DNA from 2 places in the Streptomyces sp. NPDC050528 genome. Region 2 is predicted to be linked to the other one. Evidence: riboswitches for the same ligand, from Rfam matches in the RefSeq annotation. Region 2 holds a riboswitch; the other holds the start of a gene.
What was found. Region 2 has a riboswitch for S-adenosylmethionine ahead of thrC (threonine synthase). Riboswitches for the same ligand answer to the same signal wherever they lie in the genome.
Positions count from the first base shown of each region.

Region 1: another riboswitch for S-adenosylmethionine. It lies ahead of ACIBK4_RS09640 (aminotransferase class V-fold PLP-dependent enzyme); the one in region 2 lies ahead of thrC (threonine synthase).

Region 1 covers NZ_JBITHH010000002.1:498,094-503,194, reverse strand. The annotation lists gene ACIBK4_RS09655 (cytochrome P450) at 1-440, shown strand, start outside; gene ACIBK4_RS09650 (cytochrome P450) at 459-1,649, shown strand; gene trpD (anthranilate phosphoribosyltransferase) at 1,747-2,811, shown strand; SAM riboswitch class IV at 2,887-3,003, shown strand; gene ACIBK4_RS09640 (aminotransferase class V-fold PLP-dependent enzyme) at 3,167-4,528, shown strand; gene ACIBK4_RS09635 (hypothetical protein) at 4,539-5,101, shown strand, end outside.
Region 2 covers NZ_JBITHH010000005.1:505,422-510,522, reverse strand. The annotation lists gene otsB (trehalose-phosphatase) at 1-81, shown strand, start outside; gene ACIBK4_RS20565 (trehalose-6-phosphate synthase) at 69-1,490, opposite strand; gene ACIBK4_RS20560 (glucosyl-3-phosphoglycerate synthase) at 1,596-2,540, opposite strand; SAM riboswitch class I at 2,731-2,877, shown strand; gene thrC (threonine synthase) at 2,895-4,199, shown strand; gene ACIBK4_RS20550 (MoaD/ThiS family protein) at 4,285-4,560, shown strand; gene ACIBK4_RS20545 (cold-shock protein) at 4,992-5,101, shown strand, end outside.

The DNA.
Region 1 (5,101 bases), on a different contig from region 2:
GGGACCGGTGGGAGGCGGTCGTCGCCGACCCCGGCCTGGTCCCGGCCGCCGTGGAGGAGGGGCTCCGGCACTCCGCCTCGCTCCAGAGCGCGCTCCGCACGGCCACCGAGGACACGGCCGTCGGCGGGGTACGGATCCCGGCCGGCGCCAAGGTGTACGCGATGGTCGCCGCGGTGGGCCGGGACCCCGAGACGGCCGACGACCCCGAGGCGTTCCGGCTCGACCGCGGCGCCCCGACGGGCCACCTCGCGTTCGGCCACGGCCCGCACACCTGCCCGGGCGCGGACCTGGCCCGGCTGCAGGGCCGTATCGCCCTGGAAACCCTGACCACCACCGTGCCGGACCTGCACCTGGCCCCCGGCTTCGAACCGCACCGGCTCCCGGGCGGGCTCGTCCTGCACGGACTGCTGGCCCTTCCCGTCACCTGGCCCGCGAACTGATGTGAGTGAGGAAACGCCATGCCCTTGACACACTTCGAAGACCTGTCGGCACACGGCCAGGGTTTCGTCGACGACCCCTATCCGGTCTACGCCCGCATGCGCGAGCAGGGGCCGGTGCACCGGGTGCGAACGGCCGCGTCGGGCGAGTTCTGGCTCGTCGTGGGCCACGAGGAGGCGCGCGCCCTCCTGACCGATCCGCGGCTGTCGAACGACATCCGGCACTCGGCCGCGTGGCAGGACGACGGAGGCAACTCCATCGGCCTGAACATGGTGCAGACGGACCCGCCGCAGCACACCCGGCTGCGCGGACTGGTGGCCCGGAACTTCACGACACGACGGATCGAGGCACTGCGGCCGAGGGTCCAGCAGATCGCGGACGAGCTGGTGGACGCCATGCTGCCGTCGGGACGGGCGGACCTGGTCGAGGCGTTCGCGCTGCCGTTGCCCCTCGCGGTGATCTGCGAACTGCTCGGCGTGCCGGCCGGCGACCGCAAGGCCTTCCACGACTGGTACTTGGAGAGCACCGATTTCACCCGCCCCGAAGTGGCCGGTGCCGCCGCGCAGGCGATGACCGGCTATCTGGCCGACCTCATCGCCGCCAAGCAACTCACCCCGGGCACCGACCTGTTGAGCGCGCTGGCCGGCGACACGGGCGACGGGGAGGACCGGCTGACCGCCGAGGAGATGCTGGGCATGGCCTTCCTGCTGCTGGTGGCGGGCTACGAGACGGCGGCCAATCTGTTCTCCGGCGGAACCCTCGCCCTGCTGCGGCACCCCGATCAACTGGCGGCCCTGCGAGCCGACTGGTCGCTGATGGAGAAAGCGGTCGAGGAGATGCTCCGCTACGAGGGCCCGGTGGAGACCACGGCGTTCCGCTACACCAAGGAACCGGTGGAGATCGGCGGGACGCTCGTCGACAGCGGCGAATCGGTCGCCGTGGTCCTGGCCGCGGCCTCCCGCGACTCCGGGCGCTTCGCGGACCCCGACCGCTTCGACATCCGGCGGGACGCCCGCGGCCACATGGCGTTCGGCTACGGCATCCACCACTGCCTGGGCGCACCACTGGCCCGGATGCAGGCCGCGGTCGCCTTCCGCACCCTGCTGGAGCGCTGCCCGCGACTGGCACTCGACACCGACCCGGACGCCCTCGTCTGGCGCCCCAGCCTGATGCTCCGCGGACTCCACCACCTCCCGGTCACCTTCGGCTGACCGCACCGCGGTCCGGTGTGCGGACAGTGCCCTTCGGCGCCGTCGGGGCTGGATAGGGTGGGGTCACACTTTGTCTACGACCATCAGGAGCGGCCCCATGAGCGCTGTGACCCCCGCTGGAGGCGACACCGCGGCGGCCCGTTCCTGGCCCGAGGTACTGAACTCGCTGCTGTACGGCCAGGACCAGGACGCCGATGCCACGTTCTGGGCGATGGACCAGATCATGCGCGGCGAGGCGACGGACGCGCAGATCGCCGGGTTCGTGGTGGCGTTGCGGGCCAAGGGGGAGACCGTCGAGGAGATCACCGGTCTCGTGCGCGCGATGTACGCGCACGCGAACGTGATCGACGTGTCCGGGGAGACGGTGGACATCGTCGGCACCGGCGGCGACGGCGCGAAGACGGTGAACATCTCCACGATGTCCTCGATCGTGATCGCCGGCACGGGCGCGAAGGTCGTCAAGCACGGCAACCGGGCCGCGTCCTCCGCGTCCGGCGCCTCCGACGTCCTGGAGCGGCTCGGCGTCAACCTGGAACTGACCCCCAAGCGGGTGGCCGAGGTCGCCGAGGAGGCCGGGATCACCTTCTGCTTCGCGATCAAGTTCCACCCGGCCCTGCGTCACGCGGGCGCCGCGCGCGGCCAGTTGGGCATCCGCACGGTGTTCAACGCGCTGGGCCCGCTGACCAACCCCGCGAAGGTGCGCGCCCAGGCGGTCGGGGTCGCCGACCCGCGGATGGCACCCATCATCGCGGGCGTCTTCGCCGAGCGAGGCAACTCCTCGCTCGTGTTCCGCGGCGACGACGGCCTCGACGAGCTGACGACCACCGCCACCTCCCGGGTGTGGATCGTCCGCGACGGCAAGGTCACCGAGGAGACCTTCGACCCGAGGGACGTAGGCCTCGAACTGGTCCCGGTGGAGGCGCTGCGCGGTGCCGACCCCGAGTACAACGCCGGCGTCGCCCGCCGTCTCCTGGACGGCGAGACGGGCCCCGTGCGGGATGCCGTACTCCTGAACTCGGCGGCCGCGCTGGTGGCCCTGGAGGCCGGGGACGGGCCGTTGGCGGACCGGATCCGGGCCGGGATGGACAAGGCCGCGGAGTCGATCGACTCGGGGGCGGCCAAGCGCACGCTGGAGCGGTGGGCGGCCGCCACCAACAGGTAGCCGCCGGCGGTCGTCGTCCCGCGATCCGGACACGGGTTGCGGGACGACGATCACCTCACGTAAATTTTCCGACCAGGTCATGAGTGACAGTCATGAGGCCCCGGCCGACTGTCCGGCAACCCTCCGTCCGTGGCGGGGTGCCCCGGGTGAAGACCAGGCCGTAGGCAGCGAGGTCTGCGGCAAGCGCGGGCCCCTCGAAAGACACCAGGGGTCCTGGTCATCGAGGGAGCTCTCTGTGAGCAAGCGAATGCGATAGGGCGCGAAGCCCCCACTCCGCACATCCCCTTCACTCTTTCCTGCGCCGAAGCCTGTCCGCTCGCGCAGTGAATTCGCCTGCCTCTCACGGGAGTTCGCCATGTCTGTCTCCACCGTTGCCGCCGCTACGACTATTTGTGCCCCGCTGCCCGTTCTCGGCCGGGATGTCACCGTCCCGCTCGTCACGGGCGGCGAAGTCACCTACGCGGCCCTCGACTACGCGGCCAGCGCCCCCGCCCTCCAGCGCGTCTGGGACGACGTGGCGGCCTACGCCCCGTACTACGGCAGCGTGCACCGCGGCGCCGGTTACCTCTCGCAGCTCTCCACGGACCTGTTCGAGAACGCGCGGAAGACGGTCGAGGAGTTCCTGGACTGCCGCCCCGACGACCAGCTGATCTTCACCCGCTCCACCACGGACTCCCTGAACCTCCTCGCCGCGGCCCTCCCCGCCGACTGCCAGGTCTTCGTCTTCGAGACCGAGCACCACGCGTCCCTGCTCCCCTGGAAGGACGCCCGGGTCACCTACCTCAACGCCCCGCGCACCCCGGCCCAGGCCGTCGAGACCCTGGTGCAGGCCCTTGCCGCCCGCGACCCCCAGGGCCCGGCCCTGGTCTGCGTCACCGGCGCCTCGAACGTCACCGGCGAGCTGTGGCCCGTACGGGAGTTGGCGGCCGCGGCCCACGCCCACGGCGCCCGGATCGTCCTCGACGCCGCCCAACTCGCCCCGCACCACCCGGTCTCCGTCCAGGACCTCGACGTCGACTGGATCGCCTTCTCCGGCCACAAGCTCTACGCCCCCTTCGGCTCGGGCGTCCTCGCCGGCCGCGCCGACTGGCTCCAGGCCGCCGACCCCTACCTCGCGGGCGGCGGCGCCAGCCGCAAGGTCACCCGGCGCGAGGACGGGGGAGTGGACGTGGAGTGGCACGAGAGCGCCGCGCGGCATGAAGCGGGCTCACCCAATGTCATCGGCGCCTACTCCATCGCGTCGGCCTGCAAGGCCCTGACCGAGGCCGGCTTCGACACGCTGGTCGCGCGCGAGCAGCACCTGATCGGGAAGGTGCGGGCCGGCCTGGCCGAGGTCCCGCAGGTCAAGGTCCTGTCCCTGTTCGGCGACGACGCCCCACGCGTCGGCGTGATCTCCTTCGTGGTCGACGGCTGGAACAGTTCCCACTTCGCCGCCGCCCTCTCCGCCGAGTACGGCATCGGCGTCCGCGACGGCCTCTTCTGCGCCCACCCCCTGGTCCGCACCCTCCTCGGCACCGACCCCCAGACCCAGGGCGAGTGCGGCGCCCCCGAGGCGACCCCGGGCGAGAAGTCCCTCAACGCCATCCGCGTGAGCTTCGGCGCGGGCACCCCGGACGAGCACGTCGACCGTTTCATCACGGCCGTACGGGAGCTCGTGACCGACGGCGCCAAGTGGAACTACCGCACGGAGGACGGCCGTTGCGTGCCTGCCGTGTGACCATCCAGGGGTGGGGATTCCACCGGGGGTGAGTGCGGCGGCGGCAGCCGAAGGGCTGGGCGAGCCGCTGATCGAGGCGGTCGTGCGACGTGCGCCGCGGCTCCTCGGCGGCAGGCCCGTCCACCTGTACGAGGAGGGGTTCGTCCTGGTACGCGGTGCGCGGGTCCGTCGCTGGGCGGACGTGACGCACTGGCGTTCCACCGTCGACGTGCACATCAAAGTGGCCGACGAGCGCCACGACATCGCCTGGTACACCTTGGGCCACCGACACCGGCTGCGCTTCGGCGACGGGACGGAACAGGGCTTCCTTCTCGACGAGTGGCAGATCGAGGTCGGGGCGGCGGACCAGGAGCGTCCCGAGAGCCGGCGGATACGGTTCGTCGTCGACCACGTACGGCAGCGGGTGGCCGACGCTCAGGTGCCCGCGCTGCTGGACCGGATCGAGGCGGGCCGGCAGGTCACCTTCGGCCCGCTCACGGCCGACGCGCACGGGGTGTTCGTCCCGGGCGGTCGGCCGGTCCACCGGTGGGCCGACCTGCGGGAGCCGTGTCTCGACATCGACGTGCCCGACTG
Region 2 (5,101 bases):
CGGGAACGCGCGGACCTGGTGGTGGACGGCGCGGCAGGGGTCGTAGAACTGCTGTCGGCGCTCGCGGCTCAACTCGCCTGATCGCGCAGCGCGTTGAGCTGCTCCAGGAACCACTGGGCCGGGGGGAGGGCCGTGGCCGCCGCCGTCAGTCGCTTCGTCCGCTCGGCCCGTTCCCCGGTCGACATGGTCAACGCCTCGTGGAGGGCGGTGGCCGTGCCGATCACGTCGTACGGGTTGACCGCGATCGCGTCCTCGCCCAACTCCTCGTAGGCGCCCGCCTCCCGGGACAGGACCAGCGCGCAGCCCTCGTCGGAGACGACCGGGACCTCCTTGGCCACGAGGTTCATGCCGTCGCGGATCGGGTTCACCAGGGCTACGTCGGCCAGGCGGTACGCGGCCAGGGAGCGGGCGAAGTCGTCCTTGACGTGCAGGACCACCGGGGTCCAACCGGGCGTCCCGTACTGGGAGTTGATCCCGTCGGCGACCCGTTGCACCTCGGCCGTGTAGTCGCGGTAGACGGCGAGGTCCTGCCGGGACGGGTAGGCGAAGGCCACATGGACGACTTTCTCCAGCAACTCCGGGTGGTCGTCGAGGAGTTGGCGGTACGCCAGGAGTCCGCGCACGATGTTCTTGGAGAGTTCGGTGCGGTCGACGCGGACGATGGTCCTGCGGCCCTCGCCGATCTCCTCCCGGAGCGCCACGATCCGCTCCTCCACGTCCGGCTCGTGCGAGCGGGCGCGCAGGAACTCGGCGTCGGCGCCCAGGCCGTGGACGCCGATCCGCGTGTCCCCCGGGCCGCCGGTGAACTCCGTACAACAGGCCGTGAACGCGTCCGCCCAGCGGTGGGTGAGGAAGCCGAGGCGGTCCGCGCCGAGCATGCCTGTCAGCAGTTGCTCGCGGATGTCGTCCGGCAGCATCCGGAAGTAGTCCGCCGGCGCCCACGGCGTGTGCGAGAAGTGCCCGATGCGCAGGTCGGGGCGGAGCTCGCGCAGCATCCCGGGCACGAGGCACAGGTGGTAGTCCTGCACGATCGCGACGGCGCCCTCGGCCGCCTCCTCCGCCAGCGCCTCCGCGAACGCCCGGTTGTACGTCTCGTACGACGCCCACTGACGCCGGAACTCCGCGTCGAAGACCGGCTCCAGCGGGGTCTGGTACAGCATGTGGTGGACGAACCACAGCACGGAGTTGGCGATGCCGTTGTACGCGTCGGTGTGCACGTCCGCCGGGATGTCGAGCATCCGTACGCCGTCCTCGCCGACCCCGCGCCGCACCGCCTCGCGGTCGCCGTCGGAGAGCGCCGAGCACACCCACAGCGCGTCGGCGTCAGGACCGATGGCCGACAGCCCGGACACCAGCCCGCCGCCACCGCGCTTGGCGCGCAGCGAACCGTCGTCGCCCACCTCGTACGAGACGGGACCGCGATTGGACGCGACGAGCACCTGAGCAGCACCGCGAGGGGGCGTGGAAGCCGTAGAAGCCGTGGAAGCCATACGCCACAACCTAGCCCGGGCCGGAAACGCTCAAACGTACGGACGGCCGTCGGCGGACTGTAGGAGTCCGTATACGACCGTCCGTGAGCGTCTGTAACTGTGCGGTTATGCGACCTTGCGTGACTGATATTCGGTGATGTCCGCCATCGGCGGGCGTTCCTCCGTGTCCACGGAGTACGTGCGCGGCTCGAAGCCGTCCGGACCCCGTTCGAACTGGGTGAGGGACGGGCGGATCAGGTGGCCGCGGGCCAGCCGCAGCTGGGCCGTGCGGTAGATCTGCGCGGCCATCCGGCCCAGCGCCTGGCCGTCCTGGTGGCGGTGCTTGCGCACACCGACGTCGACCTGGGCGAGGGCGTCGAGGCCCACCAGGTGCAACGCGTCGACCAGCATGCCCAGTTCGACGCCGTAGCCGACCGGGAAGGGGAGCTGCTCCAGCAGCGAGCGGCGGGCCGCGTACTCGCCGCCGAGCGGCTGCACGAAACCGGCCAGCTGCGGCCAGTGCATGTTCAGCAGCGGGCGGGCCATCAGCTCGGTGACCCGGCCGCCCTGTCCGGCCGCGCCGCCGAGCGGGCGGTCGTACATCGCCTTGACGAGGTCGACGCCGGGGTCGGTGAGCAGCGGGCCCACGATCCCGGTGACGAAGTCGGAGGAGAACTCCTTCAGGTCCGCGTCGACGAACGCGACGATGTCACCGCTCGTCACCAGCAGCGAGCGCCACAGCACCTCGCCCTTGCCGGGCACGGCGGGGATGCGGGGCAGGATGTCGTCCCGGTGCACGACCCGGGCGCCCGCCGCGGCGGCCACCTCGGAGGTGCGGTCGGTGGACCCCGAGTCGACGACGACGATCTCGTCGACGAGCGGGACCTGCTGCATGAGGTCGTGACGGATGATCGCGACGATCTCGCCGACCGTCGCTTCCTCGTTGAGCGCGGGCAGCACGACGGACACCGACTGGCCCGTGCGGTGCTTCGCGGCCAGGATCTTGTGGAGCGGCCGGTCGGTCATGGACCAGGAGCGGGTGCTCAGCCAGTGCTCGACTTCCTTCAGCACGTTGCGCGGCTCCTCTGCGTTCTCTCGGCGAGAGGTGATCACACAGAGTGTGTGATCCATCTCGCGGTTCGGACGGCTCACTCAACTGTCCTGGCCTTCGGTTACAGTCTTGAACAACGCTGATGACCATCGCATGTCGGGGGCCGTCAACGCTCACGCAAGTGACACAACCGCATACACAACTGAACACCGCTCATCCAGAGGGGCAGAGGGATACGGCCCGATGAAGCCCCGGCAACCCTCCAGCCGGTCTTGTCACGTTGACGTGGTGAGGCTCCCGGCTCGGGAAGGTGCCAAATCCGTCTCACGGCGAGATGCGTCGTGAGGAAGATGAGGAGAAAGGGCCTCCCCTCCATGGCTGCGCAGACTGTCGCAAGCACCACGAACTCCGCGAACACCGCCAACTCCGTAGACCTCGGCCCCGCCGCCGCGCTCTCGTGCCGCGAGTGCGGCCACCGCGTCCCGCTCGGTCCGGTCTTCGCCTGCGAGGAGTGTTTCGGCCCGCTGGAGATCGCCTACGACTTCTCGGCCTACGACACCGAAGAGCTCCGCAAGCGCATCGAAGCGGGCCCCGCGAACATCTGGCGTTACGCGCCCCTGCTGCCCGTCCCCGCCGACGTGGCCGACAAGCCGAACATCAACCCCGGCTGGACCAAGCTCGTCCAGGCCGACAACCTCGCCCGCGAACTGGGCGTCGACGCGGGCAAGCTGTTCGTCAAGGACGACTCCGGCAACCCGACGCACTCCTTCAAGGACCGCGTCGTGGCGCAGGCCATCGAAGCGGCCCGCGCGTTCGACTTCACCACCCTCTCCTGCTCCTCCACCGGCAACCTCGCGGGCGCCGTCGGCGCCGCCGCCGCGCGGGCCGGCTTCCGCTCCTGCGTGTTCATCCCGCACGACCTGGAGCAGGGCAAGGTCGTCATGGCCGCGATCTACGGCGGCGAGCTCGTCGGCATCGAGGGCAACTACGACGACGTGAACCGTTTCTGCTCCGAGCTGATCGGCGACCCGGCGGGCGAGGGCTGGGGGTTCGTCAACGTCAACCTCCGGCCGTACTACGCGGAGGGCTCCAAGACCCTCGCGTACGAGATCTGCGAGCAGCTGGGGTGGAAGCTTCCGGACCAGCTCGTGGTGCCCATCGCCTCCGGGTCGCAGCTCACGAAGATCGACAAGGGCTTGCAGGAGCTGATCAAGCTCGGGCTCGTCGAGGACAAGCCGTACAAGATCTTCGGCGCGCAGGCGGAAGGGTGTTCGCCGGTTTCCGTCGCCTACAAGGCGGGGCATGACGTCGTACGGCCGCAGAAGCCGAACACGATCGCGAAGTCGCTGGCGATCGGGAACCCGGCGGACGGGCCGTATGTCCTGGACATTGCCCGGCGTACGGGTGGGGCGGTCGAGGACGTCAACGACGAGCAGGTTGTTGACGCGATCAAGTTGCTGGCTCGGACCGAGGGGATCTTTGCGGAGACCGCGGGTGGGGTGACCGTTGGTGTGGCGAAGAAGCTGATCGAGAACGGGCTGCTGGATCCGACGCTGGTCACTGTCGTGCTGAACACCGGGGACGGTCTGAAGACGTTGGATGCGGTGGCCGGTACCGGGCTCACCGCGACGATCCGGCCGAGTCTTGAGTCGTTCAGGGAAGCCGGGCTTGCGTCGTAGCGTCGTTTTTTGGCTGCGGGCCCGTGGGGGCTGGTCGCGCAGTTCCCCGCGCCCCTAGGGCAATCATCTGACCGGAGGTTTCATCGTGAGCGTTAGTGTCCGCATCCCTACCATTCTCCGCACCTACACCGGCGGGCAGGCTGAAGTTACCGCCGAAGGTGCCACCCTCGCCGAGGTCATCACCGACCTTGAGAAGAACCACGCCGGGATCTCCGCCCGCGTCCTGGACGATCAGGGCAAGCTGCGGCGGTTCGTCAACGTGTACGTGAACGATGACGACGTGCGGTTCGAGCAGGGGCTGGAGACGGCCACTCCGGACGGGGCCGGGGTGTCGATCATTCCGGCCGTCGCCGGCGGCTGATAATTACCCTCGGTAACGCCGATTACCAAGAGTTCATCGAATTGCCCCCTCCGTGAGAGAAGCGGAGGGGGCAATTCTGCATGGTTGAGCGGGGTACAGTTGGGGAACGCGCTCCACTCCGCATGCCGGACGCATATGAGTACCGGCTCCGCGTGCGATGAGAAGCAGCCAAAGTGTGCATTCCTTTTGCGCGTTATGTTCCCTTTATGGGGCCCGACTTGCCCTGAAGTCGGACGAATTCTCCGTATATTCCCGACCGGTCCTGCCCGGAATTCTCGTCGGATTGACCTGTTGCAGACGGCAGTTGGACGGATACATTCGGCCGCGGTCGACGCGTTCCGGCGCACGCCCCCAATCCTGTGGGGGGTGAGGTCTGACCCGGATCCGCGAAGTGCGGGTCCGTGCAAGGGCCAGTAATAGGGGAGTTAGGCATGGCTCAGGGCACCGTCAAATGGTTCAACGCGGAGAAGGGGTACGGCTTCATCGCGGTCGACGGTGGTGCGGATGTTTTCGTCCACTACAGCGCGATTCAGATGGACGG